DNA from 2 places in the Paludibacillus litoralis genome. Region 2 is predicted to be linked to the other one. Evidence: riboswitches for the same ligand, from Rfam matches in the RefSeq annotation. Region 2 holds a riboswitch; the other holds the start of a gene.
What was found. Region 2 has a riboswitch for thiamine pyrophosphate ahead of thiB (thiamine ABC transporter substrate binding subunit). Riboswitches for the same ligand answer to the same signal wherever they lie in the genome.
Positions count from the first base shown of each region.

Region 1: linked by a shared signal. The riboswitch ahead of thiD (bifunctional hydroxymethylpyrimidine kinase/phosphomethylpyrimidine kinase) and the one ahead of thiB (thiamine ABC transporter substrate binding subunit) in region 2 are both predicted to bind thiamine pyrophosphate.

Region 1 covers NZ_JBBHER010000001.1:126,905-142,015, forward strand. The annotation lists gene WG921_RS00575 (ABC transporter permease) at 1-533, opposite strand, end outside; gene WG921_RS00580 (ABC transporter ATP-binding protein) at 530-1,279, opposite strand; gene WG921_RS00585 (TenA family protein) at 1,276-1,965, opposite strand; gene WG921_RS00590 (ABC transporter substrate-binding protein) at 1,962-2,912, opposite strand; gene WG921_RS00595 (HesA/MoeB/ThiF family protein) at 2,909-3,916, opposite strand; gene WG921_RS00600 (thiamine phosphate synthase) at 3,913-4,515, opposite strand; gene WG921_RS00605 (thiazole synthase) at 4,512-5,273, opposite strand; gene thiS (sulfur carrier protein ThiS) at 5,276-5,473, opposite strand; gene WG921_RS00615 (FAD-dependent oxidoreductase) at 5,463-6,443, opposite strand; gene thiD (bifunctional hydroxymethylpyrimidine kinase/phosphomethylpyrimidine kinase) at 6,436-7,239, opposite strand; TPP riboswitch at 7,300-7,399, opposite strand; gene WG921_RS00625 (hybrid sensor histidine kinase/response regulator) at 7,555-9,483, shown strand; gene WG921_RS00630 (GntR family transcriptional regulator) at 9,597-10,394, shown strand; gene WG921_RS00635 (Ldh family oxidoreductase) at 10,391-11,476, shown strand; gene WG921_RS00640 (UxaA family hydrolase) at 11,490-11,771, shown strand; gene WG921_RS00645 (UxaA family hydrolase) at 11,782-12,933, shown strand; gene WG921_RS00650 (TAXI family TRAP transporter solute-binding subunit) at 13,017-14,048, shown strand; gene WG921_RS00655 (TRAP transporter permease) at 14,105-15,111, shown strand, end outside.
Region 2 covers NZ_JBBHER010000002.1:715,415-730,525, reverse strand. The annotation lists gene WG921_RS04440 (ABC transporter permease subunit) at 1-346, opposite strand, end outside; gene WG921_RS04435 (taurine ABC transporter ATP-binding protein) at 339-1,151, opposite strand; gene tauA (taurine ABC transporter substrate-binding protein) at 1,274-2,284, opposite strand; TPP riboswitch at 2,832-2,933, shown strand; gene thiB (thiamine ABC transporter substrate binding subunit) at 2,970-3,974, shown strand; gene WG921_RS04420 (ABC transporter permease family protein) at 3,971-5,557, shown strand; gene WG921_RS04415 (thiamine ABC transporter ATP-binding protein) at 5,544-6,260, shown strand; gene lpdA (dihydrolipoyl dehydrogenase) at 6,304-7,689, opposite strand; gene WG921_RS04405 (MAPEG family protein) at 7,706-8,101, opposite strand; gene odhB (2-oxoglutarate dehydrogenase complex dihydrolipoyllysine-residue succinyltransferase) at 8,187-9,398, opposite strand; gene WG921_RS04395 (2-oxoglutarate dehydrogenase E1 component) at 9,412-12,369, opposite strand; gene sucD (succinate--CoA ligase subunit alpha) at 12,405-13,280, opposite strand; gene sucC (ADP-forming succinate--CoA ligase subunit beta) at 13,618-14,811, opposite strand.

The DNA of each region.
Region 1 (15,111 bases), on a different contig from region 2:
AGCGCATGCGGGATCTGCAGATGGATGAGCCTGCGCACGGGGCCGGCGCCGGACACCTGCGCCAGATCGGCCAGGCCGGGCGGCAAGCGCATCAATCCATCGAAAAACGCCGAAGCGATCGGGAAATAGGTGACCAGCGCCACCATCACGATCTTCGACGGCGCGCCGTAGCCGAGCCACAGCGTGATCACCGGCGCGAGGGCGAAGACCGGCACCGCCTGCGCGAAGATCAGGACAGGGCGCAGGAACAGCCTCGCCGCGGGCGAAAGCGCGAGATTGAGCGCCGTGGCCACACCGAGGACCACCCCGAGCGCCAGCCCCTGCACGAGATTGACGGCCGAGAATCCGGCTTGCGCCAGCAGCAGCGCCGCGTTGGCGTGAAGGGCGCGGCCGACATCGAGCGGGCCGGGCAGGATGAAATCTGGCGCGCCGGTGAGCCACACCACCAGATGCCACCCCAGAAGCGCCGTCGCCGCCGACAGGAACGCGCGGCCCGCCCGCCGCCGCATCGCCCCAGCTTTCACGCCGCTCATGCCGCGATCCGCGAATCCTCGGCCGCGGCCCGGATCAGCCCGCGCAGAAGAGCCGCCTGCGCGGCGATGGTCTCGGGCGAATCGACCGGGCGCGGCGGCGGCGCCGACGGAATGTCGAGCGCGCGGGCGCCTTCGGCCCCGCCGATGAGCCAAGCGGCGTCGGCCAGGCGCATCGCCTCCTGCGGATCATGGGTGATCATCAGCACCGAGCGCCCGGTCAGCAGACCGGCGGCGAGATCCTGCATCGCGTGGCGCGTCACCGGGTCGAGCGCGGAAAAGGGCTCATCGAGCACGACGATGGGCCGGTCTTCGTAGAGCGTGCGCGCCAGCGCCACCCGTTGCCGCTGCCCGGTCGAAAGCGTGTCGGGCCTGCGCCCGGCGAGCGGGAGCAGGCCGACCGCGTCCAGAAGCGCGCGGGCTCGGTCGAGATCCGGGCGCGCGCCGCGCAGCCGGGCGCCGATGGTGACATTCGCCAATGCGCTGGCCCATGGCAGCAACTGATCGTCCTGCGCCATCACGCCGACGCGCCCCGCCAGCGGCGCGCCGTCATCGGCGCGCACCTCTCCCTCGAGCCGCGCGCCGGTCGGAAGCCCGGCGACGAGGCGCGCCAGCGTCGTCTTGCCCACGCCGGAGGGCCCGAGGAGCACCGTCCATCGCCCGGCCGCCACGGTGAGGCGAAAGCCGGGCAGCAGGACCGCGTCGCCAAGACGCAGCGCGCCCTGCAGGATGACGCCCGGGGCGGTCATGGGCCGCCAGGCGGCGGGGCGAGCGCCATGTCCCAAAAGCCGATCTCCAGACGGGTCGCCATCTTGAACCGCTCGGCCAGCTCCGCCGCGCGCGGCAGGCCGGCCCAGTCGTCTCCGAGACGGCGGACGAGCGCTCCGTCGATCAGCGCTCCCACATCGCGGCACAAGGTCTGGAACTCCGCGCCGCCATAGACCTGGAACCAGGCGGCGTAGGGCCCGCCGGAGCCCGCCAGCCGCGCCCCGATCTCGCCATAACCCAGCACGCAGGGCGCGAGCGCGGCCATCAGGTCGAGAAAATCGCCCGAATAGCCGGCCTCCAGCACGTAGCGGGTATAGGCGAGGTTCGCCGGCAGTTCCGGCGTCGCCTCGAGCGCGTCCTTTCCAACGCCCCGCGCCGCGCATGTCTCGATATGAAGCGGCATCTCGACATGAACGAGGGCGTGAACCGTGGCGCTGGCGGCCGTCATTTCCCGAAGGTCGCCGGCCTTCACCGCGGCCAGCGCCCAGGCGCGGGCGAAATGGATCAGAAAGACATAGTCCTGTCGCAGGTAGTTTATGAACTGCGCCTCGGGCAGGGCGCCATCGGCCAGTCGTTCGACAAACGCGTGGCGGGTGTAGGCGTCCCAGTCGGGCTGCGCCCCCTCGCGCCAAAGCGCGAAGGTTCGCCCGTAATCCGGCGCGCTCATTGCGTCGCCTCCGCGGTCACGTCGACCGCAAGCTCGGAGATGGCGCGGCGATCTTCGATGACGCCTCGCGCGGCGAGGAACGCTTCGAAGCGGGTGTAGCGCCCGGCGTCCAGCGCGGCGGGGCGGAGCGCGAAGCGGGGCCAGGTGTCTTTCCAGGCGCGCGCGTTCAGGTCGGTCTGCAATTCACGGTCGGTGGCGGCGAAGAGGCGCCAGGCCTCTTCGGGATTGTTGACGATGAAGCCGCCCGCGCGTTCGGTGGCATCGAGGAAGCGGGCGATCACGGCGGCGTCCATCGTGTCGGGGTTGGCCACATAGATCAGCTCATCGTAGCTCGGAACGCCCTCGGCCTCCGGATAGAAGCAGCGCCCTTCATGGCCCTCCAGCGCCATCTGGTTCAATTCGAAATTGCGAAAGGCGCCGATCACGGCGTCGACCTGCCCCGACATCAACGCCGGCGAGATCGACCAGCCGATATTGATCTGCTCAACGGCGTCGGGGGCCATATCGTGATGCGCCAGCATCGCATCGAGCAGCACTTCCTGCACGCCCGCCACCGCGAATCCGACCTTGCGGCCCGCCAGATCCGGGATCGACCGCACCGGGCCGTCGGCCATCGCCACGAGACAGGTCAGCGGCGTCTCGATCAGGGTGCCCACCCGGCGCAGCGGCAGACCGTTATGGCGGCTCAGGTGCAATTCAGGCTGGTATGAGACCGCGATGTCCACCCGCCCCGCGGCGGCCATGCGCGGCGGATCGTTGGGGCCCGCCGGGGTCACCAGCTCGACCTCGAGCCCGGCGTCGGCGAAATAGCCGAGCTCCTCGGCCAGGACGATCGGCCCGTGATCGGGATTCACGAACCAGTCCAGCATGACGGTCAGCCGGTCCTGGGCCGCCGCGGACGAGGCGCAGAGCGCGAGGGCCGCAATCGAGGCGAATAAGCGTTTCATCGGATACTCCGGTGCGAGAGAGGGGATGTGTCGAAGCTGTTCGGCCCGTCGGGCACGCTCAGAAGGGCGATTTGGCCGGGCCAGCGCGTCCGCAGCAGCCCGGCGCCGTTATGCGCGCGCAGCCCGGTGCGGCAGGCCAGCACGACCCGCGCGACGCCAGACGCCACGTTCAGGTCGCCGAGGGCCTCGGTCGGCAGATGCAGCGCGTCGGACCGGAACGGGGCGGGCGCCTCGGTGCGCAGGTCGATCACCAGATCCCCGGCGCGGATCGCGGAAGCCGCGATGAAAGGGAAAGACGCGGCGGGTTCGGGCGCGTCGTCGAAGCGGAAATCCGCCATCCGCCAGCGCTGCGCGTCGAAAACCAGCATCTGCCCCAGCGGCGAGGGCGACAGCCCGAGAAGCGCCGAAAGCGCCATCTGGGCTTGAACCGCGCCCATCGTGGCGACGACGGGGCCGAGCACGCCGGCTGTGGCGCAGGTCGGCGCAGAGCCCGGCAGGTCGGGAAAGATCGCCCGCAACGAGGGCGCGGAGGCGCAGACGCCCGCCACGTAGCCCTGAAGCGCGAGCGCCGAGGCGGTGATGAGCGGCTTGCCCGCCGCGAGACAGGCGTCCGAGAGGGTGAGGCTCGCCGCGAACGTATCCGCGCAATCGAGCACGAGATCGGCGGCGCCGACCAGTCCCGGCGCGATATCAGGGTCGAGCCACGTCTCCAGGGGGCGCGCCCGCACATCCGGATTGATGGCGCGGATCGCGTCCGCCGCAGCCTGCGCCTTGGGCCGGCCGACATCCGCCATGCGATAGATCGGCTGCCGGTGCAGGTTGCCTTCCTCGACGTGATCTCCGTCGAGAATCGTGAGATCGCCCACGCCGGCGCCGGCGAGGTATTGCATCACAGGCGAGCCCAGCGCGCCTGCGCCCACCACCAGAACCCGCGCGGCGCGGAGCCGGTCCTGCCCTTCGGCGCCGACCTGCGGCAGGATGGTCTGCCGGGCGTAACGGCTCATCTGCAGACCTCCAGCCATGCGCGCATCCGCTCGTCCGGGGCGCTGTGGAGCGTGATGTCGGTCACCGCCGCCACGAGATCGGCCCCGGCGGCGAAGACCCCCGGCGCGCGCTCGACCGTCAGGCCGCCGATGGCGCAAAGCGGCACGTCGCCGATCAGGCGCTTCCATTCGGTCACGCGGTCGAGCCCCTGTTCGCGCCACTTCATTTTTTTCAGGATCGTCGGATAAACCGGGCCGAGCGCCACGTAATCGGGCGCGAGCGTCAGCGCCCGGTCAAGTTCGGCGTGGTCATGGGTGGAGACGCCAAGGCGCAGCCCGGCGCGGCGAATGGCCTTGATGTCCGCGGCGTCGAGATCCTCCTGACCGAGATGCAGCCAATCAGCGCCCGCATCGATGGCGATCCGCCAGTGGTCGTTGACCACCAGCGCGGCGCCATGCTGTCGCGCCAGCGCCAGCGCCCGGCCGATCTCGTCGCGGAGCGCCGGATCAGGTCGGTCCTTGATGCGCAACTGCACCAGGCGCACCCCCGCCGCCAGCGCGCGCGCCACCCACTCGGCGCTGTCGAAAACGGGATAGAAGCGCGGGATGCGGGGCGTCATAGCCAGGCCTTTCCGATCAGGGGCGTCGAAGGCGCGGCCATGTCGCGCGCCGGCATCGGGCCGGAATTGGCGGCGAGCCGGCCCGCCTCGGCCGCCAGCGCGAAGGCGCGGGCCATGGCGGCGGGATCGTCGGCCTGCGCCACGGCCGTGTTCAGCAGCACCGCGTCATAGCCCATCTCCATGGCCTGCGCGGCGTGACTGGGCATTCCGAGACCCGCGTCGACCACCAGCGCCAGATCTGGAAACGCCGCCCGAAGGCTACGCAGCGCGTAGGGATTGGCCAGCCCGCGTCCGGACCCGATCGGGGCGCCCCAGGGCATCAGCACGCGGCAGCCGGCCTCGACCAGCCGCGCCGCGATCACCTGATCCTCGGTCGTATAGGGAAAGACCTTGAAGCCATCGGCGCACAGGACCTCTGCGGCCTCAACCAGTTCGAACGGATCGGGCTGAAGCGTGTCGTCATGGCCGATCACCTCCAGCTTGATCCAGTCGGTTTCGAAGTATTCGCGCGCCATCTGCGCGGTCGTGATCGCCTCGCGCGCGCTGTGGCATCCGGCGGTGTTGGGCAGGACGCGCACGCCAAGCGAGCGCACCAGATCCCAGAACGCCTTCCCGTCGCCGCGTTCGCGGCGCAGCGAGACCGTGGCGACCGCGGCGCCCGAGCTGCGGAACGCCGCCTCGAGCACCGCGGGGGACGGGTATCTCGACGTGCCGAGCATCAGCGGGCCGGCCAGCGTGACGCCGTAAAAATCGCGCATCGTCAGCCCCCCTGCATCGCGGCGAGGACTTCCAGCCGGTCGCCCTCCGCCACGGGCGTGTCCGGCCGGGCCGAGGCGGGTATGAAGCGCCCGTTCAACGCCGTGGCCACACGCGCGCCGCCCCAGCCGAGCTGCTCCAGCGCGATATCGAGGGTCGCGGCGTCGATCTCGCGGGGGGCGCCGTTGACGTCAATCATCATGGAAAAGATCTCCCTTTTCTGAGGTGGCGACATACGCCGCGGCCTGGCGCGCCAGCGCGGGCGCCATCAGATAGCCGTGGCGGAACAGCCCGTTGAGATGCAGCACGCGCCCGCGCCGCACGATGCGCGGGACATTGTCGGGAAAGGCGGGGCGCAGGTCGGCGCCGAACTCGACGATTTCCGCCTCGCCGAAGCGCGGATCGAGCGCATAAGCCGCCGAAAGCAGCTCCAGCGCCGATCGGGCGGTGACCGGACCGCGCGCGGCGCTTTCGATCTGGGTGGCGCCGAGCATGAACACCCCGCCGCCGCGGGGGACGATGTAGAGCGGATGACGCGGATGCAGCAGGCGCACCGGGCGCGTCAGTTCAATCTCGGGCGAGCGCAGCACCACCATTTCGCCGCGCACCGGCCGCAGATTCGGCAGATCGGCCCGCGCCGCGATCCCGCGGCAGTCGATCACCAGGCCGGGCAGGTCGGAGGGGTCGGCTTCGGCGCGCCACACCGTCACGCCCTCCGCCGCCAGCGCCGCCGTGAGGTCCGCCAGCGCGCGCCGCGGGACGAGATGCGCCTCGTCCTCGAAGAACAGCCCGCGCCGGCGCCGCCCGCCCAGATGCGGCTCCAGATCGGCGATTTCCTCCGCCGCCACCGTGCGGTGGCCGGTGGTGCGGGCGGCGAAACGGTCGAGGTCGACATGGTCTCGTTCAAGCGTGAGCACCAGGGTGCCGGCGCGCCGCACCGTTGTGACCGCGCTCCAAGCCGCAGCGGCGGCGGCGCCATGGGCGACCACGGCGGGCTCGCTCTCCGCGCCCTCGCAATGCGGCGCCAGCATGCCGCCCGCCCACCACGAACAGCCATGCGGCCCCGGCGGGCCGGCGCGGTCGAGGATCTGCGGCCGGACGCCATGCGCCAGCAAGGCCCGCGCCGCCCAGAGCCCGGCCACGCCGGCGCCGAGAATGGTGACCTCAGACATCGCGCCAGACCTCGTGGAAGTGATGCACCGGTCCGTGGCCCTGACCGATGGCGAGCCCATCCGCCGCTGCGATCGCGCCCTGGAGATACCGATGCGCGGCGCGCACCGCTTCAGACAGGCCACACCCGCGCGCAAGGCCCGCCGCGATCGCCGCTGAGAGGGTGCAGCCGGTCCCATGGGTGTTGCGCGTGGCGCGGCGCGGCGCGGTGAGCCGCTCTTCCCGCTCCGGCAGCACGAGAAGATCGATGCAATCGGGCCCGGAGCCGTGCCCGCCCTTCATCAATACGGCGCCCGCGCCCAGGCCGATCAGCGCGCGGCCCTGATCACGCATTTCGGCCTCGTCGCGGGCCTCGGCGCGGTCGAGCAGCCGGGCGGCCTCCGGCAGATTGGGGGTGAGCAGGGCGGCGCGCGGCAGCATCAGGCTGCGCAGCGCGTCGGTCGCGTCCTCGGGCAGCAGCATATCGCCCGATTTGGCCACCATCACCGGATCGAGCACCACCGGAACGTCGCGCCCGGCGAGTTCCCCGGCGGCCGCGGCGATCGCCTCGGGGCCGCCCAGCATGCCGACCTTGACCGCGCCGATGGCGAGATCGTCGAACACCGCCTTGATCTGGGCGCGGATCATCGCGGGGCTGACCGCCTCGATCATGGCCACGGCGCAGGTGTTCTGCGCGGTGATCGCGGTGATCGCGGTCGCGCCATAGACCCCGAGCGCGGAGAACGTCTTGAGATCGGCCTGAACGCCCGCTCCGCCGCCGCTGTCCGAGCCCGCGATGCTCAACGCCTGATACGCCACTACGTCCACCCTCCGTGTCAGATCGGATCGTGGGCGGCGAGTTGCGGGAGTTGCAGCCTCGGCTGCGAAGTCACCGTTCCCTCCGCCGGTATGACCCGGATCAGGTTCGATGGGTCGGCTTGCGCCTCTCAGCCGGTATCCGGCACCCCAACGGTTATGAAGAGAGGCTATTTTTGTTACGGCGCTCTGTCAATGGAGGCGCCTACGCGCGGCTGGCTTTCGGCGCCGGCGCCGCGATCGGAATGCGGCCATGGCGGCCGGTCAATATGTGTTAATATGGAGGGTCCGCGGCGCGTTGAAAGGATCTGATTCGGAATGGTGGACGGATCTCTTTCCATAGGCTGCGCGGATCTGTTGATCCGGAGCGTCACCGGCTACGCAATCCTTGCGCTCGATCGCGACGGGGTGGTCGCGAGCTGGAACGCGGGCGCTGAACGGCTGTATGGCTACCGGTCCGAGGAGATCGTCGGCGCCCATCTCTCTCGTTTCTACGCGCCTGAGGATCGCGCGGCGGGCTCGCCCGACGCAGCGCTCGCCAGCGCGTCGACCAGCGGTCTGTTCGAGGCCGAAGGGTGGCGCGTCCGGAAGGACGGCGCGCGCTTCTGGGCCAATGTCGCGATCGAACCCATACGCGATGAGAGCGGCGTCCTCGCGGGGTTCGCCATGATCGCGCGCGATTCCACGGAGCAGATGAAGACCGAGGAGGAGTTGCGAAAGAGCGAGGAGCGCTTTCGCCTGCTCGTGCAGGGCGTGACGGATTACGCGATCTACATGCTCGACCCCGAGGGCCGGGTCTCGAGCTGGAACGCCGGCGCGGAGCGCTTCAAGGGCTATTCGGAGCGCGAAATCATCGGACAGGATTTCTCCCGGTTCTATCCGCCCGAGGACCGGGCGGCCGGCGTCCCGCAGAAGGCCTTGTCGACAGCGGCGTCGGAAGGGCGGTTCGAGGCCGAAGGCTGGCGGCTGCGGAAGGATGGATCGCGCTTCTGGGCGCATGTCGTGATCGACCCGATCCGCAGCGAGGGCGGCGTGTTGCTCGGCTACACCAAGATCACCCGCGACCTGACGGAGAGGAAGATCGCCGAGGAAGCGCTCGAGCAGTCGCGAGAGCAACTCCATCAGGCGCAGAAGATGGACGCCATCGGCCAGCTCACCGGAGGCGTGGCGCACGATTTCAACAATCTGCTCGCGGCGATCATGGGCGGGCTCAGGCTGGCGCAACGCCGTCAGGAGAACGGCGAGGACGGGGCCGGGTTCATCAACAGCGCGATCGAGGCGGCTGAACGCGGCGCGGCGCTGACCCAGCGGATGCTGGCTTTCGCGCGCAAGCAGAAACTGAAACTCGAGCCGACCGACATCCTCGGCTCCCTGAACGAGACGACGGAGCTGCTCCAGCGTACGATCGGCCAAGGCATAACCATCCGGACCGACTTTCCGCGCGCGCTTGACCCCGTGCTGACCGATCGCGTGCAGCTCGAGCTTGCGGTCATGAACCTGGCGGTCAACGCCCGCGACGCGATGCCGAAGGGCGGCGAGATCATTTTTCGCGCGCGCGCGGTCGAACCGAACGCTGAGGGAGAGACGTTCATTCGCCTGTCGATCGAGGATCAGGGAGAGGGCATGGACAAGGAAACCCTCACCCGCGCCACCGAGCCGTTTTTCACGACCAAGGATATCGGAAAGGGAACAGGGTTGGGCCTTTCCATGGTGAAGGGGATCGTCGAGCAATCCGGGGGGCGTCTGGTTCTTCGCAGCGAGATCCAGCGCGGGACGACGGCGGAGATCTGGCTGCCGGTCGCGGCCCCGAGCGCCGAAAGCGCGCCCGAAAAAGGCGGCGAGGCGCCCGTGAACGGCGCGAAATTGCGCATTCTCGTGGTGGACGACGAACCGATCGTTCTGCTGAACACGGTCCTGACCCTCACCGACATGGGGCATGTCGCGCTGGAGGCCCATTCCGGCGGCGTGGCGTTGGAGATTCTTGAGAGGGAAGATGTCGATCTCCTGATCACCGACTTCGCCATGCCGAAAATGATGGGAGCGGAACTGATCGAACGGGCGAGGGCCGTGAAGCCCGATCTCAAGGTGATCATCGCTTCGGGATATTCCGACCTGCCGGAAGGCGCGGCCGTCGAGGCGCACCGACTGCCGAAACCCTTCACGGAACAGGATCTCGCGAAGGCGATCGCCGCGGTGGGCGATCAACATGCGGCTCACGTCGACGCGCGCGCCCATTCCGGCCTCTGAAAGCCGGGCCGTTCGCGGTATGGATCAATCGGAATCCAAACTGAGGAGCGACCCAATCTAGCCACAGCGCTCCTGGCGTTCGCAGTCGTCGCGGCGCCGGGAGCGCCGCCGTCTTGCGCCATACAGCCTGGCGCGCGCCATTTGTCATCAAAGTTGTTGACAAAATTGCTGACAAAAATCAGGCTGCTTTCAACGATAAGGAAACGCGCGTGAAACCCGATCATCAAGCTCTGGAAAACCTGACGAAAGGCGCGCCGACGAAGGCGAACGCGTCGGACGTTCAAAAGCTCGTGGACCAATTGCGTGTGAAACTCGCCCAGCACGAGATCGCGCCGGGAACGAAGCTCAAGGAACAGGAACTCGCGCGCGAGTTCGGGGTTTCGCGCGCCAAGGTGCGCGAGGCGCTCGCCGCGCTGGAGCTGCGCGGCCTGGTCGAGCGCACGCCGAACCGAGGCGCCGTCGCCCGGCGGCTGGAGCTCAGTCAGGTTTTCGAGATTTACGATGTGAGAGAGGTTCTGGAAGGTCTCGCCGTCCGGAGATCCGTGGAGAATGGGAACCTCGACATCTGGGCGGGGTTCCTGGCCGAATCCGCCGGCGATTTCGAGGAGCGGGTGCTCGCCGGCGAGCTTCACCTCTATGAAAAGCTGTTCCAGCGCTTCCGCGATGCGGTGATCGAGGCGGCGGCCAATCCTGTTTTGACCGATATGCTCGACAGCGTTCGCGACCAGACCCAGGTCACGTTGCGCCGCGTCGTCGTGCTGCCCGGCCGCGCCGAACAAGGGCTGCGCAACCTTCGCCTCGTGCTCGAAGCGATGACGGCCGGGGACGCCGCAGGAGCGGAGCGCCTCAGGCGCAACGGCATCCGGGAGGCGATCGAGGCGCTGAAGCGTTATCAGAGGTTCGTGCTATGACCGGTCCGGCGGCCGCTCCCCCGCCGCCGCGCGTGCGCCGCGCGGATCTGGAGCGCTGGGCCGCGGCGATGTTGGGCGCGGCCGGAATCCCGGAGGACGACGCCGCGCTGGCGGCGCGAACCCTCGTCAGATGCGATATGCGCGGCTTTCGCACCCATGGTCTCGCGCGGCTCTGCGATTACCTCAAGAAGATCGCCGCCGGAGAGATCGCGCGAGAAGCGCCGAACCCGCCGCCGCCGTCGGCTCCGGTCTTCACCTATCAGGCCGGCGGAATCCTCGGGCAGGTCGCGGGCCCGCGGGCGGTGGATCAGGCGCTGGCTCTGGCCGCCGAGCATCCGGTCGTGGCGTGCCAGATCCAGAACTCGGCCCATCTCGGGGCGCTTGGGGTCAATCTTCTCCGCGCCGCCGACGCCGGCTGCGCCGCGCTCATGTTCCAGGCGACGCCGCCGGTCATCGGCGCGCCCGGGGCCAAGCGGCCGATGATCGGCAACAATCCGCTTGCGATGGTCGCGCCGCGCCCCGGCCGGCCGGCCTTCGTCGTCGATATGGCGTGCTGCGTGGCGGCGCGCGGCAACATCCTGCTCGCGGCCCGAAACGGCGAGCCGATCCCGGAAGGCTGGGCGCTCGATCGCGAGGGCGAGCCGACGACCGACGCGGAAGCGGCGCTGCTCGGATCGCTTCTTCCGGCCGGAGGCCACAAGGGGCTCGCGCTCGCGATGATGGTCGAGATTCTTGCGGGCAGCCTCGCAGGCGCGACCTTTCGCGACAGTCTCAACCCCGCCGGCGGCGTCGCCAGCGGCGGCGGGCGCCTCAATGCGCTGGTTCTCGTGTTCAACCCGGACCTGCTGCAGGGCCGGGCGGCCTATGAAGAGCATATCGCCGCCTGGACCGCGCATTATGGCGCGGCGGGCGGCCCCTCCGCGCGCATCCCCGGCGAGCGCGCCCATGAGGCGGAGCAGGCGGCGGAGCGCGATGGCGTGCCGCTCCCGCCCGCCATCATCGACGAGCTGAAGGCCGCCGGGGCCGGCGCGAACATTCCTTTTCCCGCAATCGAACGCGGACATGGTCCGGACCAGCAATAAACGAGGAAACGTAATGACCCGTGCGATCGTGCTTCACCCCGACGACAACGTCGCCACCCTGATCGATCAGGCCTCAAAAGGCGCCTCAGCGGAACTGCGCGGGGAGCGCACGGGCGCCGTCGAGCTTCGGGACGACATTCCCTATGGCCACAAATGCGCGGTCGTCGCGCTGTCCGTGGGGGACGACATCCTCAAATACGGTCAGGTCATCGGCAGGGCGACCGCGGATATCGCGATCGGCGATCACGTCCACACCCACAACGTCGAGGCGCTCCGCGCCCGCGGCGACCGGTAAGGCGCGCCCGATGTCATTCCTTGGATATGAGCGGCCTGACGGCCAGGTCGGACTTCGCAACCATGTCGGCGTCGTTTCGGTGATGGACAACTGCAACCCCGTCACGCGTGCGGTCGCGAACGCGGTGGAGGGGGCGCTGCCGGTCACCACGCTTTTCGTGCGCGGCCAGCTCGGGCGCGATCTGGACATCGCCTATGACACGCTCGCGGGGCTCGCGCGCAACCCGAATATCGCGGCGATCGTCCTGATCGGGCTCGAACCGGTGACGACCGAAGAGGTGGCGTCGCGCATCCGGTCCTGCGGCAAACCGCTGGAGGTCGTGAACATCCAGCTCGTCGGCGGCACCATCGAGGCGACGGCGCACGGCGTCCGGCATGCGGCGCGGCTGATGCGCGAGGCGAGCCGTCAGAGGCGGACGAGCCAGCCGCTCTCGAAACTCACCATCGGAGTCGAGTGCGGCGGCTCCGACACCACCTCCGGCCTGGCCTCCAATCCGTCGATCGGCGTCGTCGCGGACAAGGTGGTCGCCGGCGGCGGCAAGGTGGTGATTTCGGAGACGTCCGAGTTTTTCGGCGCCGAGCACCTCTTCGCCGAGCGCGCCGAAACAGAGGATGTCGGACAGCGGTTTCTCGACGCCATCCACGACTTCGAGCAGGAGGTGATGGCGCGCGGGATCGATCTCAGGGGCTCCAATCCCACGAAGGACAACATTCGCGGCGGGTTGACGACGATCGAGGAAAAGGCCCTCGGCGCGATGTCCAAGGCCGGAACCTCCCCGCTCGTCGGCGTGCTCGAATACGGCGAAGCGCCGGTGACGGCGGGGCTCCATTTCATGGCGACGCCCGCGCCTGCGGTGGAGTCGTTGACCGGGCTCGCGGCCGGCGGATGTCAACTCATCCTCTTCTCCACGGGGGTCGGCAATCCGATCGGCGGCATGGTCGCGACCACGCTGAAGGTGTCGGGCAACCGGAACACGGTGGCCACGTTCAGCGACAACATCGATTTCGACGTGTCCGACGTCATCGAAAGCGGAACGCCGCTCCGCGAGGCTGGCGGGCGGCTCTTCGACTTCGCGATGGAGGTCGCCTCCGGCGCCCTCACCTGTTCGGAAGTGCTGGATGTGCGTGAAACCGCGATCAGCCGTTTCGAACCCTCGATGTGACCTCGACCCTCCCGCCGCGCCCGCCGGGGGCGACGGCGGGAGTAAAAAAAGCACCCGGCGGCAAAAAAAGGGAGACGTGCACCATGAAGGCAATGATCACGCCAAGAGCCGGACGCCGCGCGCTCGCGCTTTCCACGCTCATCGCTGTCGGACTCGCGAGCGGCGCAAGCGCCCAGGAGAAGGAAATCGGGTTCCGTTGCGCGCCGTTCGGCTCGATCATGTACACTGTCGGCAACGCCATTCAGGATCTGACCCAGAAACGCCATCCGACGCTCCGGGTGACGAATGCGGAAGGTCCGGGTTCGACCGCCATCACGGTGAATCTGATGACGGGCGGCGAATGGGTGAACACGATCGGCTGTACGAGCCTGCTCGACTACACCTACGCGGAACAGGGTATCGAGCCGTTCTTCGCCGAGAAACATCCCGAGGTCCGTACCGACGTCAAGGTGCTGTTCAACGGCTTTTATGGCGCGATCGGCGTGCTGACCACGGATCCCTCGATCGAGTCCGCGACCGATCTTGATGGCGAACCCCTGGCGCTCGGCCGCCGCGCGCAGGCGCATTGGGGCGGGCTGCCGGCGCTGTTCTTCGAGAAGGGCATGCCGGACACGCGCCCTGATATGGAGTTCATGGGAACCGCTCCCTCGCACGAGGCGCTGGCGGAGAACCGGACCAAGGCGATCATCTCGCAGATCGTCATTTCGCCGGACGGAAAACAGGCCTTCAAGCCGGGTGTCGTGAACCAACTCTTCGCGTCCGGGCGCGACATCTATCTGGTCGGCTTTCCGGATGCGGCGTTCCAGAAGGCGGTGGAGGAGGGCATGCGCTTCCGGCCGATCAAGGTCTCCGGCGATCAGATCCCGGAGGCGGTGGGCGACCGGAGCGTGAACTGGATCTTCGCGCCCGCCGCGATCTCGGTCCACAAGGACTTCCCCGAGGAGGACGCCTACGAGCTTACCAAGTTCATGATCGAAAACGCGGACGCGTTGCCGGACTACGCCGCGACGTTCCGCGTCATCGCCTCCGGCGAAGGGCTCCTCGGCGACTGGCGGGCCGATGACCTGCATCCCGGCGCGCTCCGCGCGTATCGGGACGCGGGTCTGATCGAATAGCGACCCGGAGCTTGCGCGGGAGCCGCTCCCGCGCTTCCCCGCACAGGGATAGAGCCATGAACTGGATATCTGTCTTCGCGTCGGGCGCCGCGCTTCTGGCGGCTCTCTATCACCTCGGGTTCGCATTCGAGCGGCCGTTCACCGAGGGCGAGCATGCGATCATCCATGTCGGCTTCGCCGCCCTCATCGTGGGCGTCGATCAGGCCCGGCGGCGGCGGGGCGCATTTCGCGCCCTCGCCATCGCGTGCCTCGTCGCGGCGCTGGCCGCGAGCGTCTATTTCTTTCAGATCAGCGAAGAGCTCGAGCTTCGTTTCGGAATAGGGCTGACCACGCCTCAGGTGGTCGCGGGAATCGCCATCATCGTCGCCGTCATCATCCTGTGCTGGATGGAATGGGGGGTCATAATCGCCTCCCTCGCCGTGATCGGGCTGTCCTATTTCTTCTTCGGCGACAACATCCCCGGCGCGATGCGCGCCGCGTCGCACCCCTCGTTCGAATACGCCATGACCTTCCTGATATCCTCGGGAGGAACCGGTCTCTACGGGCAGGTGACGCCGATCTCCGCCAACATCATCTTTCTCTTCATGATCTTCGGGGCGCTTCTCGCCTCCACCGGCGTCACGCGCCTGTTCATGGAGCTCGGCAACTGGATGGGGCGGCTCCTGAAGGGCGGCGCGGCGGTGACGAGCGTCATCTCGAGCGCGCTCCTCGGGACGGTGACGGGAGCGACCGTCGCCAATGTGGCGATCACCGGCGTTTTCACGATCCCGACGATGAAGCGCCAGGGCTTTCGCGCCGAGGACGCCGCCGCGATGGAGTCCGTCGCGTCTTGCGGCGGGCAGGTCCTGCCGCCGGTCATGGGCGCCGGCGCGTTCATCATGGCTGCGTTTCTTGGCGTCAGCTACGTGGACATCGCGTTGCAGGCGCTTGTCCCGGCGCTTCTCTTTTTCGGTTCGGTCCTGCTCGTGATCGCGTTCATCGTTCGAAAGTCCGGCCATATCGAAGAATGCGACCCGCCCGACTTCAGGTGCATTCGCGGCGAGATACTTCCCTTTCTCGCGCC
Region 2 (15,111 bases):
AAAGGCCGCGCATCACCCGGTTCACGCCCACGAGGATGCCGATCGGGATCGCGGTCAGGCAGGCCAGCGCCAGGGCCCCGAACACGCGCCCGAGGCTCGCCAGCGTATGCTCGGTCAGGGTGGAGTTGGAGACGCCCTCGGTCATGGCGATGATGAACTTGTCATACACGGCGAAGGGCGACGGCAGGAACAGCGGCTTCACCCAGCCCATCCCGGTGATGAGAAACCAGAGGCCGATCAGAACCAGCGCGGTGACGATGCTGATATTGCCGCTGTAGCCGTCGCCGGGCGCGCCGTAGATCTTGCCGGGCTGCGCCGATTTCGCGCGCGTGAGACGCTCAAACATGGACCAGCCCCGGATTTTCCGACGCGCGCTCGTCGCCATAGATGATCCCCAGGATGATCTCCCGCATCTCGATGAAGTCGGGGCTGGACTTGATGGCGCGCGCGTCGCCGCTCTCGAGGAAGCGGCGGTTGAAGTCGAGGTCGTAGGTATGGGTGATGCGGCCGGGGCGCGGCGACATCACGATCAGGCGCGAGCCGAGGAACAGCGCCTCCTCCACGCTGTGGGTGATGAAGAAGAACATCTTGTGGGTGTGCCGCCACACGCGGAGCAGCAGTTCCTGGATGGTCTCGCGCGTCAGCGCGTCCAGCGCCGCCATCGGCTCGTCCATCAGGAGCATGGCCGGATCGCAGGTCAACGCCCGCGCCACGCCGACGCGCTGCTGCATGCCGCCCGAAAGCTGATAGATCATGTGGTGGTGGAAATCCTCCAGCCCGACCAGCGCCAGGTTCGCCGCCGCCCGCTCGCGCCGCTCCGCGCGCGGCACGCCCTGCAGCTTGAGGCCGAATTCGGTGTTGCCCATGACGTCGAGCCAGGGCAGCAGCGCGTGCTTCTGGAACACCACGCCCCGATCCGCGCCCGGCCCCGTGATCAGCCGGCCGCCGAGCGTGATCTCGCCGGCGCTGGGCGCCATGAACCCCGCCATCAGGTTGAGCAACGTGGTCTTGCCGCAGCCCGACGCGCCCAACGCCACCACGAAGTCGCCGCTGTTGATCGTCAGGTTGACGCCTTTCAGCGCGACGACGGCCTCATCCGAATGAAGACCCGGATAGGTCAGGTTCACATCGCTGACGGTGAGAGCTTCCATATCCTGCCTTCGCATCGCATCCGGCCCCGGCGCGAGGATGGGCGCGTCTCGCCGGCCTCGCACGGGCCTCCGGAGAGGGAGCGCCGGCGGCGTCGCCGCCGGCGCCTGACGTCCTGGTCCGTCTAGTTCGCGGCGGCGTTGGCGAAATCCGCGTTCACGAAGCCGCTATAGTCCGGCAACACCGAGTCGATCTGCTTCTGGTCGACCAGAAACTCGGCCAGCCCCATCAGCGCCTCGCTCGCGCTTCCGCCGAGCCAGCGCGCCGACACCTGCTCGTCCAGCGTCGGGAAGGAGAGCAGGCCGAGGGTCTCGACCGCATCCTCGGGGCTTCCCCCGATGATGCGCACAATGCCCTGAACCTCGGCGGAATCCGCGGTCCAGGCCGCGCTGTTGGCGTTGAAGCCGTTATAGTGCTCCGCCAGAACCGCGGTGAAGGCGTTCATGAAATCGGGATGTTCGGCGGCGAACGCCTTGCCGACGACGAGCGTGTCGAATGTCGGAATGCTCGCCGCGCCGATCTCCTCGGAATCGGCCAGGACGGAGCCGCTCTTCTTGATCTCCGAAAGCGCCGGCGGCCACACATAGGCGGCGTCGATGTCGCCGCGCTGCCAGGCGGCGACGATCTGCGGCGGCTTCATGTTGAAGATGTCGACCTCGCGCGGGTCGATGTTCCACATCTTCTCCAGCGCGACCAGCAGGTGGAAATGCGAGGTCGAGACGAACGGCACCGCCACCTTCTTGCCCTTGAGGTCCTCCGGCGTCTCGATGCCGGAGCCGTCGCGCACGACGAGCGCCTCCGCCTTGCCGATATTGTTGAGGATCCAGAACGCCTCCAGCTCGACGCCGCGGCTGCTGGCCGACACCACGCCCGGCGCCCCCATGACGCCGATCGCCACCGCGTCGGACGCCATCGCCGTGCCGACCTCGCCGGCCGAATTGAACTGCCTCCAGTCGATCTCGTACCCGATCTCCGCCGCGGCCTTGTCGAAGGACCCGTCGGCGATCGCGGTGATGAACGGCCCGACCACCTGTTGGTAGCCGACCACGACCTCGGTTTGCGCCTGCGCCTCCGCGTGAAGGAACAAGCCGGCGGCGGCGAACGCCGCAACGCCTCCAAGCAGCCTGAATGTCATGAGTTCGCTCCCTGATATTATTGTCATGAGACCAGGCGTTCGGCCGCGTCAGGCGGCCCTCCTCCCTAAACCCGAGCCTCTCTCATGAGACAAAACCAACAAAATTTGAAAGTCAATAGAAGCTATATATCTCTAGAGGACCGAAACACGCTCCTGGTCGTTCCGAAACGACGGGGCTCTCGCGCGCGCCGCGGCGCGATTTCGGGCCGGAATGAAAGAAAGGCGCGGCGCGGCGGGCGCAGGAGCCGCTCCGCGACATCCACCTCGGAGCGATCGACGCCCGACGCGGAACCTCCGCCGGCCCGGCCGCGCAGGGCTCCGGCGAAGGCGCGGAGATCCGGGGCGCGCGCCCTCCCCCCGGGCCCGGCCAGACGGCCGATTTTGGGCCTCCACGCCATGCCTCTCGAATCCGCTGTTTTAGATAATCGTCATATTACAATGGCTTAGATACCTTATCGCGTGCGATAACGCGCGATAACGCGCGATAACGCGCGATAACCCGCGCCGCGCGGTCCAGTTGACCCCGCCTCTCGCCCTCTCTAATCTCGCTCTCGCCTCGGGGAGCCGCTGAAGCGGCTGAGACGCGCCTTGCGAACCCGCAGAACCTGAACCGGACCATGCCGGCGTAGGAAAGGCCAGGGGGAGTCCCTCCCGCCGCTCTTGCGCTGCGGCAGAGGAGACCAAGATGCCCCGCCTCTCTCATGTCTTTTTCGCCGCCGCCGCCGTCTCCCTCCCCCTCTCCGGAGCCGCGTCCGCCGCCGAGACGCTGACGGTCTACACCTATGACAGCTTCGTCTCCGACTGGGGGCCGGGGCCGCAGATCGAGGCGAATTTCGAAGCGGTCTGCGGCTGCGATCTCGAATTCGTCAGCGCCGGCGACGGCGCCGCCCTTCTTGGCCGGCTGAAGCTGGAGGGGAAGCGGAGCCGCGCCGACATCGTGCTCGGCCTCGACGCCAACCTCGCCGCCGACGCCGCCGCGACCGGGCTTTTCGCCCCCCACGGGCTCACCCCCGAGACCGACGTTCCCGGCGGCTGGGCCGACCCGCATTTCCTCCCCTATGACTGGGGCTGGTTCGCCTTCGTCTATGACAAGACCCGGCTGGCGACCCCGCCCGCAAGCTTCGAAGAGCTGCTGGCCGCGCCGGACGACGTCACCATCGTGATCCAGGATCCGCGCTCCTCCACCCCCGGGCTCGGCCTTCTCCTCTGGGTGAAGCAGATCTACGGCGACGAGGCCGGCGCGGTCTGGGAGCGCCTCGCGCCCCGCATCGTCACCGTCACCAAGGGCTGGTCGGAAGCCTACGGCATGTTCCTGCAGGGCGAGGCGGCGATGGCGCTCTCCTACACCACCTCCCCCGCCTACCACGTCATCGCCGAGGACGACCGGACCAAGGCCGCGGCGATCTTCTCCGAAGGGCACTACCTCCAGGTCGAGATCGCCGGCAAGCTGGCCTCGACGAAGCAGAACGCGCTCGCCGATCAGTTCCTCGCATTCATGCTTTCGGACGGATTCCAGAGCGCGATCCCCGAGACCAACTGGATGTATCCCGCGAAAACCCCCTCCAGCGGCCTGCCCGAAGAGATCGCCGCCCTGCCCGTCCCGGCGAAGACGCTGATCTATCCGGTCTCGGACGCGAAGGCCGCGCGCGACGCCGCGCTCACCGAATGGCTGGAGGCGCTGAGCCGGTGAGGCCCGGCGTCGACCGGCGCCGCCTTCATCCCGCCGTCCTGCTGTTCGGCGGCGGGGCGCTTGCGTTCGCGCTGGCGCTCACCTTCGGCGCGGTCGCGGTGCTGGCTCTGGCGGCGGCGCCCGGCGGCGGGATCTCCGCCCCCGATTGGCGGGCGTTCCGGTTCACCGCGCTTCAGGCGTTCCTCTCCGCCCTCCTCTCCGTCCTGCTGGCCGCGCCGCTCGCCCGCGCGCTGGCGCGGCGGAGATTTCGCGGACGGGAGGCGGTGCTCAGCCTGCTCGGCGCGCCGTTCCTCCTGCCGGTGATCGTCGCCATTTTCGGCGTCGTCGCGATCTGGGGCCGCTCCGGGCTCGTCAGCCAGGCGCTTCTCGCCGCCGGCTTCGGGCGGCTCGACATCTACGGCCTCCCCGGCATCCTGATCGCGCATGTCTTCTTCAATCTCCCGCTCGCCACGCGGCTGCTGCTTCAGGGCTGGGCCGAGATTCCGGCGGAGCGCTGGCGGCTCGCCGCGCAGCTCGGCGTCGAAGGGCGGGCGCTCTTCCGGCTGCTGGAATGGCCGGCGCTCCGCGCGACGGCGCCGGGCGCGTTCGCGCTGATCTTCCTCATCTGCGCGACCAGTTTCGCGGTGGCGCTGGCGCTTGGCGGCGGCCCGCGCGCAACCACGCTGGAGCTCGCGATCTATCAGGCGATGCGCTACGATTTCGACCTCGCGCGCGCGGCCGAGCTGGCCGGGCTGCAGTTCGCGCTCTGCCTCGCGCTCGCGCTTTTCGCCGCGCGGGTCTCGGCGCCGGCGGGGTTCGGGCCCGGGCTCGGCGCCGCGCCGCGCCGATGGGACGGGCGGCGCCGCGCGGCGCGGATGATGGACGGCGCGGTGATCCTGCTCGCCCTGCTCTTTCTCGGCTCGCCGATCGCCGCGGCCATCGCGCAGGGGCTGCCGGGGCTGACGTCGATGGGCGCCGGGATCTGGGCGGCGGCCGGGCGCTCGCTGATCGTCGCGCCGCTCGCCGCGGCCATCGCGCTCCTGCTCGCGCTCGCGCTGGCGGCGTTCATCACCGGGCTGGAGCGGCGGCGGCCGGAGGCCGGCAGGTTGGCGGAGGCGCTCGGCCTTCTCACGCTGGCGGTCTCGCCCTTCGTCGTCGGGGTCGCGCTTTTCATCACGCTTCGGCCCATGATCAATCCGGCCAGCGCGGCGTTGCCGCTGATCGCGCTCGTCAACGCGATGATGGCGCTGCCGTTCGCGCTCCGTCTTCTTCTGCCGCCGCTTCGCGAAGCGGTCCGGGATTACGGCCCGCTCGCCGCTTCGCTCGGCATGACCGGCGGCGCGCTGGCGCGGCTCGTCTATCTTCCCCGGCTTCGCCGCCCGCTCGGCTTCGCCGCCGGGCTCTCCGCCGCGTTGGCGATGGGGGATCTCGGCGTCGTCGCGCTTTTCTCCGCGCCGGGCGCGCCGACATTGCCGCTTTACATGTACGGCCTGATGGCGGCGCATCGGCTGGAGGCGGCGGCGGGCGCCGCGCTCCTGCTGGCCGGGCTCAGCTTCGGGCTCTTCATCATCTGCGACCAATGGGGCCGACATGCTGAAACTTGAGGGCGCGGAAGCCGGGCTCGGCGCGTTTCGCCTCGCCGGGGACCTGTCGCTGGCGCGGGGGGCGCATCTCAACCTGATCGGCCCCTCCGGCGGCGGCAAGAGCACGCTCCTCAATCTCATCGCCGGCTTCGTCGACCTCACGCGCGGGCGCCTCCTCATCGACGGGCGCGACATGGCCGGCGTTCCGCCGGCGCGGCGGCCGGTGACGATCCTGTTTCAGGAGCACAACCTCTTTCCCCATCTCGACGCGGCGGCGAATGTCGGCCTCGGGCTCGATCCGGGCCTGCGGCTCTCGAAAGCGGAGCGATCGCAGGTCGCGGCGTCGCTGGCGGAGGTCGGGCTGGCCGGGCTCGGCTCCCGCCGCCCGGCCGATCTCTCCGGCGGCCAGCGTCAGCGCGTCGCCCTCGCGCGGGCGCTCCTGCGCGATCGGCCGGTGCTTCTTCTGGATGAGCCTTTCGCGGCGCTCGGGCCGGCGCAACGGATGGAGATGGTGGATCTCGTCGCCACCCTTCGCGCCCGGCGCGAGTTGACGACCATCATGGCCACCCACGCGCCGGACGACGCGCGCCGCGCGGGCGGCGCGCTCTCATTCATCGACGCCGGGCGGATCGGCGCGCCGACGCCCGTGGCCGAAGCCCTGGATGCGCCGCCGCCCGCGCTCGCCGCCTATCTTGGCGGCGAGGACCCCGGGAGATCGCCCTGACCGCGGGCGCCTGAGCCGAGACGCGCCCGCCCGCCCGCCGCCGTCAGGCGTGGATCGCGCCGTCGCAGAGCGCCAGCGCCGCCTCGCGCACCGCCTCGGAATAGGTCGGATGCGCGTGGCAGGTGCGGGCGATATCCTCCGCGCTCGTGCCCAGCTCCATGCCGACGCAGATCTCGTGGATCAGATCGCCCGCGCCCGGCCCGATGATATGCGCGCCGAGGAGCTGCCCGGTTTTCGCATCCGCGAGCAGCTTCACGAAGCCGTCCGTGGCGAGGTTGGCTTTCGCCCGCCCATTGCCGAGGAACTGGAACTTTCCGGCCTTGTAGGCCCGGTCCTGCTCCTTCAGCGCCTCCTCCGTCAGGCCGACGGAGGCGACTTCGGGCGAGGTGTAGATCACGCTGGGGATCACCGCGTAATTCACATGGCCGGCGCCCTTCGCGATCTGCTCCGCGACCGCCATGCCTTCATCCTCGGCCTTGTGCGCCAGCATCGGCCCCTCGGTCACGTCGCCGATCGCGTAGACGCCGTCGACATTGGTGCGCCAATGCGCGTCCGTCATCACGAATCCGCGCTTCATCTCGACGCCGAGATCCTCGAGCCCGAGCCCCTCCGTGTAGGGCCGCCGGCCGGTCGCGACCAGAACGATATCGGCCTCGATCATGTGCTCGCTCTCGTCCTTCCGGCGCTGGAAGGCGATCTTCAGCTTCGTCTTCAAGGCCTCGACGCCGGTGACCGCGGCGCCCAGCTCGAAGGCGATCCCCTGTCGTTTCAGGAACCGCCGAAAGGTCTTCGCCACCTCCGCGTCGGCGCCCGCCGCGATCTCGTCCAGATATTCGATCACCGTCACTTCGGCGCCCAGCCGGCGCCAGACCGAGCCGAGCTCGAGCCCGATCACCCCGCCGCCGATGACGACCAGCCGTTTCGGAACGCTGGCGAGCTCGAGCGCGCCGGTGGAGGAGACGATCCGCTCCTCGTCGATTTCGAGGAACGGCAATGTCGCCGGCTCCGAGCCGGTCGCGATGACGATGTTCTTCGCGTTCAGCGTCTCTTCGCCGACCTGCACCGTCCCGGGGCCGGTGATCTGTCCCCAGCCCTTGATGTAGTCGACCTTGTTCTTCTTGAAGAGGAATTCGATGCCCTTCGTGTTCGCCTCGACCACGCCGCTCTTGTGCTTCTGCATCTGGGCGAGATCGGCGGAGAGGGATTTCGCGTTGATCCCGAGCTTCGCGAAATTCGTCTCCGCCTCATGCAGCATCTCGGTGGCGTGGAGCAGCGCTTTCGACGGGATGCACCCGACATTGAGGCATGTGCCGCCGAGCGCGCCGCGCCCTTCGACGCAGGCGGTCTTCAACCCGAGTTGCGCGGCGCGGATCGCGCAGACATAGCCGCCCGGCCCGCCGCCAATGATGATGAGGTCGTAATCGGCCATGATCAGGCTCCTTCGTTTAACCGTGAATCAGCGCCGCGATGAGCATCAGCGCCGTCGCTCCGAATCCGATCCCCCAGATCGCGGAGCGAAGATAGGGAACGCCGCTGACATAAGCCGGAACGTACAAGATGCGAGCGGCGAGATAGACCCAGGCGCAGCCGGCTGTGAAGCCGGTCCCCGCGCCGCCGAGGGTCACCGCGACGACGGCGATGGTGAAAAGGATCAGCCCCTCGAAATGGTTCTCCATCGCCCGCTTCAGCCGCCCCGCGGCGCCGGTGAGAAAAAGCGGCTCGTCGCGCGGCCCCGTGGTCTTCTCGGCGCCGAGCTGGCGGTTCGCGGCGACGGCCATCAGCGCGAGCTGCGCGACCTGCACGAGCCCGGCGAGGGCGAGAGCGGTGAGCTCGCTCGTCATGGCGCCGCCCGGCCGACGCAGATCCGCCGGGGCGCGGACGCGTTCGGCCCGCCCCCCGCGATGACGAAGACGCCCGCCGCCGTCATCACAGATCCATCAGCAACCGGCGCGGATCCTCCAGCGCATCCTTGACCCGCACGAGGAAGGTCACCGCCTCCTTGCCGTCGACGACGCGGTGGTCGTAGGAGAGCGCGAGATACATCATCGGCCGCACCACGATCTCGCCGCCGATCACCATCGGCCGATCCTGGATCTTGTGCATGCCGAGGATGCCCGACTGAGGCGGATTCAGGATCGGCGAGGACATCAGCGAGCCATAGACGCCGCCGTTCGAGATGGTGAACGTGCCGCCCTGCATATCGGCCATCGAGAGCTTGCCGTCGCGGGCGCGGAGCCCGAGTTCGCTGATCACCTTCTCGATCTCGGCGAAGCTCAACTCGTGCGCGTTCCGCACGACAGGCACCACGAGGCCGCTCGGCGTGCCGACGGCGACGCCCATATGGACGAAATTCTTGTAGATGATGTCCGTGCCGTCGATTTCCGCGTTGACCGCCGGAATCTCGTTCAGCGCATGAACGCAGGCCTTGGTGAAGAACGACATGAAGCCGAGCTTCACGCCATGCTTCTTCAGGAACTCATCCTTGTATTCATCCCTGAGCGCCATGATCGCGCTCATGTCCGCCTCGTTGTAGGTCGTGAGCATCGCGGCGGTGTTCTGGGCGTCCTTGAGCCGGCGGGCGATGGTCTGGCGAAGCCGCGTCATCCGCACCCGTTCCTCGCGCGCCTCATCCTCGGCCGACACCGGGGCGCGGGGAACGGCGGCGAGGGAGGGAGTCGACGGCGCGGCGGCGGGCGCCTCGACCGCCCGGGGCGGAACGCCGCGGGCCGCTTCGGCCAGAACCTCGGTTTTCGACTTTACGCCGCCTTCCGATTTCGCAACGGGTTTCGCGGGCTCGGCTTCCTTCTCCGGCGTGGATTCCGGCTCCTTGGCTCCGGCGGCGGCCTCATCGCTCTCGGGCGCGGCCTTCGCCGGCGCTTTCGCCTTTTCGGCCGGCGCCGCGCCTTCGGTCATCGTCGCCAGAAGCGCGTCGCGGTCGACGGTTTCGCCTTCCTTCGCGACGATCTCGTCCAGGCGCCCGGCGACGGGGGCCGGCACCTCGATCGAGACCTTGTCCGTCTCAAGCTCGACGATCGGCTCGTCGGCGGCGACGCTGTCGCCGGTCTTCTTCAGCCATTTCGCGATGGTCGCTTCCGTCACGCTTTCACCCAGCGTCGGCACGCGAATTTCGATGCTCATCGGAACCCCTTTCTCAACCCGTCAACGCATCGGCGACGAGCGTTTCCTGTTCATGCTTATGCTGAGCCGCGAGCCCGGTGGCGGGCGACGCGGCGGCGTGGCGGCCGACATAGCGCGGGCGCGTATGCTTGGCGTCGATCCGCTCCAGAACCCATTCGATGTTCGGCTCGACGAAGCCCCACGCCCCCTGATTCTTCGGCTCTTCCTGACACCAGATCATCTCCGCTTTCTTGAAGCGGGAAAGCTCCTTCGTCATGCTCATCGCCGGGAAGGGGTAGAGCTGCTCGAGGCGGAGCAGATAGACATCGTCCAGCCCCTGCGCGTCTCTGGCGGCGAGAAGATCGAAATAGACCTTGCCGGAACAGAGAACGACGCGCTTGATCTTGTCGTCCTTCTTCAACTTCATCTGCGACACTTGGCCGGCCATCTCCGCATCGTCCCAGAGCACGCGATGGAAGCTCGAATCCGGCCCCATCTCCTCCAGTTTGGAGACGCAATGCTTGTGCCGCAGCAGGCTTTTCGGCGTGAACAGGATCAGCGGTTTGCGAAAGCTCCGATGAAGCTGTCGCCGCAGGATATGGAAATAGTTGGACGGCGTCGTGCAGTTCGCGACGATCCAGTTGTCCTCGGCGGAAAGTTGCAGGAACCGTTCGATCCGGGCGGAGGAATGTTCGGGCCCCTGCCCCTCGTAGCCATGCGGCAGGAGCATCACCAGCCCGGACATGCGGAGCCATTTCCGCTCCCCCGGGCAGATGAACTGGTCGATCATGATTTGCGCGCCGTTCGCGAAATCCCCGAACTGCGCCTCCCACAGGGTCAGGCCGTTCGGTTCGGCCAGCGTGTAGCCATATTCGAAGCCAAGGACCGCGTATTCCGACAGCATCGAGTCGATCACGTCGAAATCGGCTTGCCCCTCCCGGATATGCTTCAGCGGGTAATAGCGCTCCTCGGTCTTCTGATCGACCAGGACGGCGTGGCGCTGCGAGAACGTGCCCCGCGAGCAATCCTGCCCGGAGAGACGGACCGGGAAGCCCTCCAGTTGAAGCGTGCCGAAGGCCAGCGCCTCGGCGGTGGCCCAGTCGATGCCGTCGCCGCGCTCGATCATCTCGCGCTTCGCGTTCATCAGCCGGACCACGGTCTTGTGCGCGGAGAAGCCGTCGGGGATCCGCGAGAGCGCGGCGCCCACCTCCTTCAGCATGTCGATCGGAGCCCCGGTGACGCCGCGCTGGTACTCTTCGTTGCCGACGCCAAGATGCCGCCAGCGCCCGTCAAGCCAGTCCGCCTTGTTCGGCCGGTAGACCTTGCCGGCCTCGAACTCCTCGTTCAGTTTCGCCTGAAACTCCGCCTTCATCTCATCGACCACGCCTTCGTCGATCAGACCGTCGGCGACGAGCGTTTCGGAATACAGCTGAAGCGTCGTCTTGTGCTTCTTGATCTCCCGATACATCCCCGGCTGGGTGAACATCGGCTCATCGCCCTCGTTGTGACCGAAGCGGCGATAGCAGAAGATGTCGAGCACGACGTCCTTGTGGAACTTCTGGCGGAACTCCGTCGCGACGCGGGCCGCGTGCACGACGGCCTCGGGATCGTCCCCGTTCACATGGAAGATCGGCGCCTCGACCATCAGCGCGATATCCGTCGGGTAAGGCGAAGAGCGGGAGTTGTGCGGCGCCGTGGTGAAGCCGATCTGGTTGTTGACCACGATATGAAGCGTGCCGCCGGTCCGGTGCCCCTTCAGCCCGGAGAGGCCGAAACATTCGGCCACCACGCCCTGCCCCGCGAAGGCCGCGTCGCCATGAAGCAGAACCGGCAGGACCATCGTCCGGTCGTGATCGCCGAGTTGGGCCTGCTTCGCCCGCGCCTTGCCGAGCACGACCGGGTTCACCGCCTCCAGATGGCTCGGATTGGCCGTGAGGCTGAGATGCACGAGATTGCCGTCGAATTCCCGGTCGGAGGAGGCGCCGAGGTGATACTTGACGTCGCCGGAGCCCTCCACCTCGTTCGGTTTGGAGCTGCCGCCCTGAAATTCGTTGAAGATGGCGCGGAAGGGCTTGCCCATCACATTGGCGAGCACCGAAAGACGGCCGCGATGCGGCATGCCGATGATGACGTCCTTCACGCCGAGCGCGCCGCCGCGCTTGATGATCTGCTCCATCGCCGGGATCAGGGACTCGCCGCCGTCGAGGCCGAACCGCTTGGTGCCAAGATATTTCACGCCGAGGAATTTCTCGAACCCCTCCGCCTCCACCAGCTTTTGCAGGATCGCGCGTCGGCCCTTCTTGGTGAAGGCGATCTCATTGCCGTAGCCTTCGATCCGCTCCTTCAGCCAACCGGCCTGCTCGCCGTCGGAAATATGCATGTATTGCAGCGCGAACGTGCCGCAATAGGTGCGCTGGACGATGGCCACGATCTCCCGGATCGACGCGGTCTCGAGCCCGAGCACGTTGTCGATGAAAATCGGCCGGTCCATGTCGGCCGGGCTGAAGCCGTAGCTCGCCGGATCGAGTTCGGGATGCCGCACCGGCGGCGCCAGCTTCAACGGATCGAGATCCGCGGCGAGATGCCCGCGGATCCGGTAGGCCCGGATCAGCATCAGCGCGCGAAGACTGTCCAGCACCATCTGATGAAGGCGTCCCTCATCGAGGGTCACGCCGCCTTCATGCGCCTTGGCGGTCAGCTTCGCGCCGATCACATCCGCCGTCGGCTCGGTCGGCCACCGCCCGTCCAGCGCCGCGATCAGATCGCCCGACGGCGTCGGCGGCCAGTCGGCCCGGGCCCAGGATGGGCCGCGCGCCTCGGCTTCGACAAGGCCGGGCTCGTCGCCGAGCGAACGGAAAAACGTCGCCCATGCGTCGTCCACCGCCTTCGGGTCCTTCGCATAACGCGCGTGGAGCTGCTCCATATAGGCCGCATTGTGCCCCTGCAGGAACGACGAGTTCTGGAATAACTTGTTAGCGCTCTGCTCGCTCATGATCCGTCCTCACCCGATTTGGCCGAAAACTCCGGTTATCGTCCCATCGCCTTCAGCACCGCCTCGCCAAGTTTCGCCGGACTTTCGGCGACAGTGATTCCAGCGGATCTCATCGCCTCGATCTTGTCCTCGGCGCCGCCCTTGCCGCCTGAAATGATGGCGCCGGCATGGCCCATGCGCCGGCCCGCCGGCGCCGTGCGCCCGGCGATGAAGCCGGCGATCGGCTTCTTCACCTTGCTGGTCCGGATGAATTCGGCGGCGTCCTCTTCGGCCGAGCCGCCGATCTCGCCGATCATGATGATGCTCTCGGTCTCGTCGTCCGCCATCAGCAATTCCAGCGCATCGACAAATTCGAATCCCTTGATCGGGTCGCCGCCGATCCCGATGCAGGTCGACTGGCCAAGCCCCGCGGCCGTGGTCTGCCCGACCGCCTCATAGGTCAGCGTGCCTGAGCGCGACACGATGCCGACGCGCCCGCGCCGGTGGATATGGCCCGGCATGATGCCGATCTTGCAGGCGTCCGGCGTGATGACGCCGGGGCAGTTCGGGCCGATCAGGATCGATTTCGACCCCTGAAGCGTCCGCTTCACCTTCATCATGTCCAACACCGGGATGCCTTCGGTGATGCAGACGATCAGCTCCATCTCCGCGTCGATCGCTTCGAGGATCGCATCCGCCGCGAACGGGGGCGGAACGTAGATCGCGCTCGCCGTCGCGCCGGTCTGGGCGCGGGCGTCCGCCATCGTGTCGAACACCGGCAGGCCGATATGGGTCGAGCCGCCCTTCCCGGGCGTCACCCCGCCGACCATCTTGGTGCCGTAGGCGATCGCCTGCTCGGTATGGAACGTGCCCTGGGAGCCTGTCAGGCCCTGACAGAGGACCTTGGTGTTTTCGTCGACAAGTACGGACATTTCAGTTCCTTCTGTTTCTTACCGAGACGCATTTTCGGCCGCCGGAAAGTGCGACTTTAGTCTCATGTTTCATCGCGGCCAGCCCCCCCAAAACACTCCGCGCCCCTTCCCGACCAACATATATCGGAGGCGCGGTCACAGCATTTGATTTTCAGGCTCGATCGCATCGTTCGCTCATGGGGCCGCGGCGCCCGGATCGGCGCCGCCGGGGCGCCCGGATCATTCAAACGCCGTTCTGACCATACGCGAAATTCCGACCAGTTCCCCGCTCCTGATTCGTCAGACGCGCAAACGGCCGACAGTGCGGCAATCGGAAATCCGGCGCGCAGAGGCACGCTTACCCCCGCACCGCCTTCACGATCTTTTCCGCCGCATCGCCAAGGTCGTCGCCCGAGAGCACGTTCAGCCCCGAATTGGCGATGATCTCCTTGCCGAGATCCACATTCGTTCCCTCGAGCCGCACCACCAGCGGCACTTTCAGCCCGACCTCCTTCACCGCGGCGACCACGCCCTCCGCGATCACGTCGCAGCGCATGATGCCACCGAAGATGTTAACGAGAATGCCCTTAACCTGCGGATCGGACGTAATGATCTTGAAGGCTTCGGTCACCTTGTCCTTGGTCGCGCCGCCGCCCACATCGAGGAAATTGGCCGGCTCCGAACCGCAGAGCTTGATGATGTCCATCGTCGCCATCGCGAGCCCGGCGCCGTTGACCATGCAGCCGATCTCGCCGTCGAGCGCGATATAGTTCAGGTCGAACCTGGAGGCCTGAAGCTCCTTCGGGTTCTCCTCCGACTCGTCGCGGAGCGCCAGAATCTCGGGGCGCCGGAACAGCGCGTTGGAATCGAAATTCATCTTCGCGTCGAGGCAGTGAATATCGCCCGCCTTGTTCACGATCAGCGGATTGATCTCCAGAAGCGAGCAGTCCTTGTCCGTGAAGAGCCGATAGAGCTGGCCGATCAGGTTCACGCACTGCTTCACCGCCTTGCCCTGGAGCCCGAGGGCGAACGCGACGCGGCGGCCATGAAACGGCTGCACCCCGGACGCCGGATCGACGGAAAAGGTCAGGATCTTCTCCGGCGTCTCCGCCGCCACCTTCTCGATATCCATGCCGCCTTCGGTCGAGACGATGAAGGAGACGCGCGAGGTCTCCCGGTCGACCAGCAGAGCCAGATAAAGTTCGCGGGCGATATCCGAGCCGTCCTCGATATAGACGCGGTTCACCTCTTTCCCCGCCGGGCCGGTCTGGTGGGTGACGAGCGTCCGGCCGAGCATCTTCTCGGCCTCGTCCGCCGCCTCCCCCACGGAGCGCGCCAGCCGGACGCCGCCACCCTCGCCCGCCGAGGCCTCCTTGAACTTGCCCTTGCCGCGGCCGCCCGCGTGGATCTGCGCCTTGACCACCCATATCGGCCCATCCAGCGCGCCGGCCTGCGACTTCGCCTCTTCCGCGCGCGTCACGACGCGACCGTCGGAAACCGGCGCGCCGTATTCCTTCAGAAGATGCTTTGCCTGATATTCATGGATGTTCATGGGGTTCGGTCCGTCGTCAGATCATCGACCCCGCGGGGCCAGGTTTATGTCGAGGCGCGCGCGGCGCCTGACGCTCGGTTGCGAATAGTCCTCAGCGCCGGATTCTGCAACGCATATGGGCGGCGCCGCCTCTTAACCACCCAAAAGGGTGGGCTGCGAGATGGTTTTCATTCAAAAGTTTCGGGTCTGAGCCGGCCGGGCGGCCCGCCCATCGCCGCGACTCGAGACAGGACGGGCCGGCCGCGCCCAGTGGCGGAATCGCCTCCGGGAGCGGTCGGCCCGTCCTCATCCGTTCAGGTC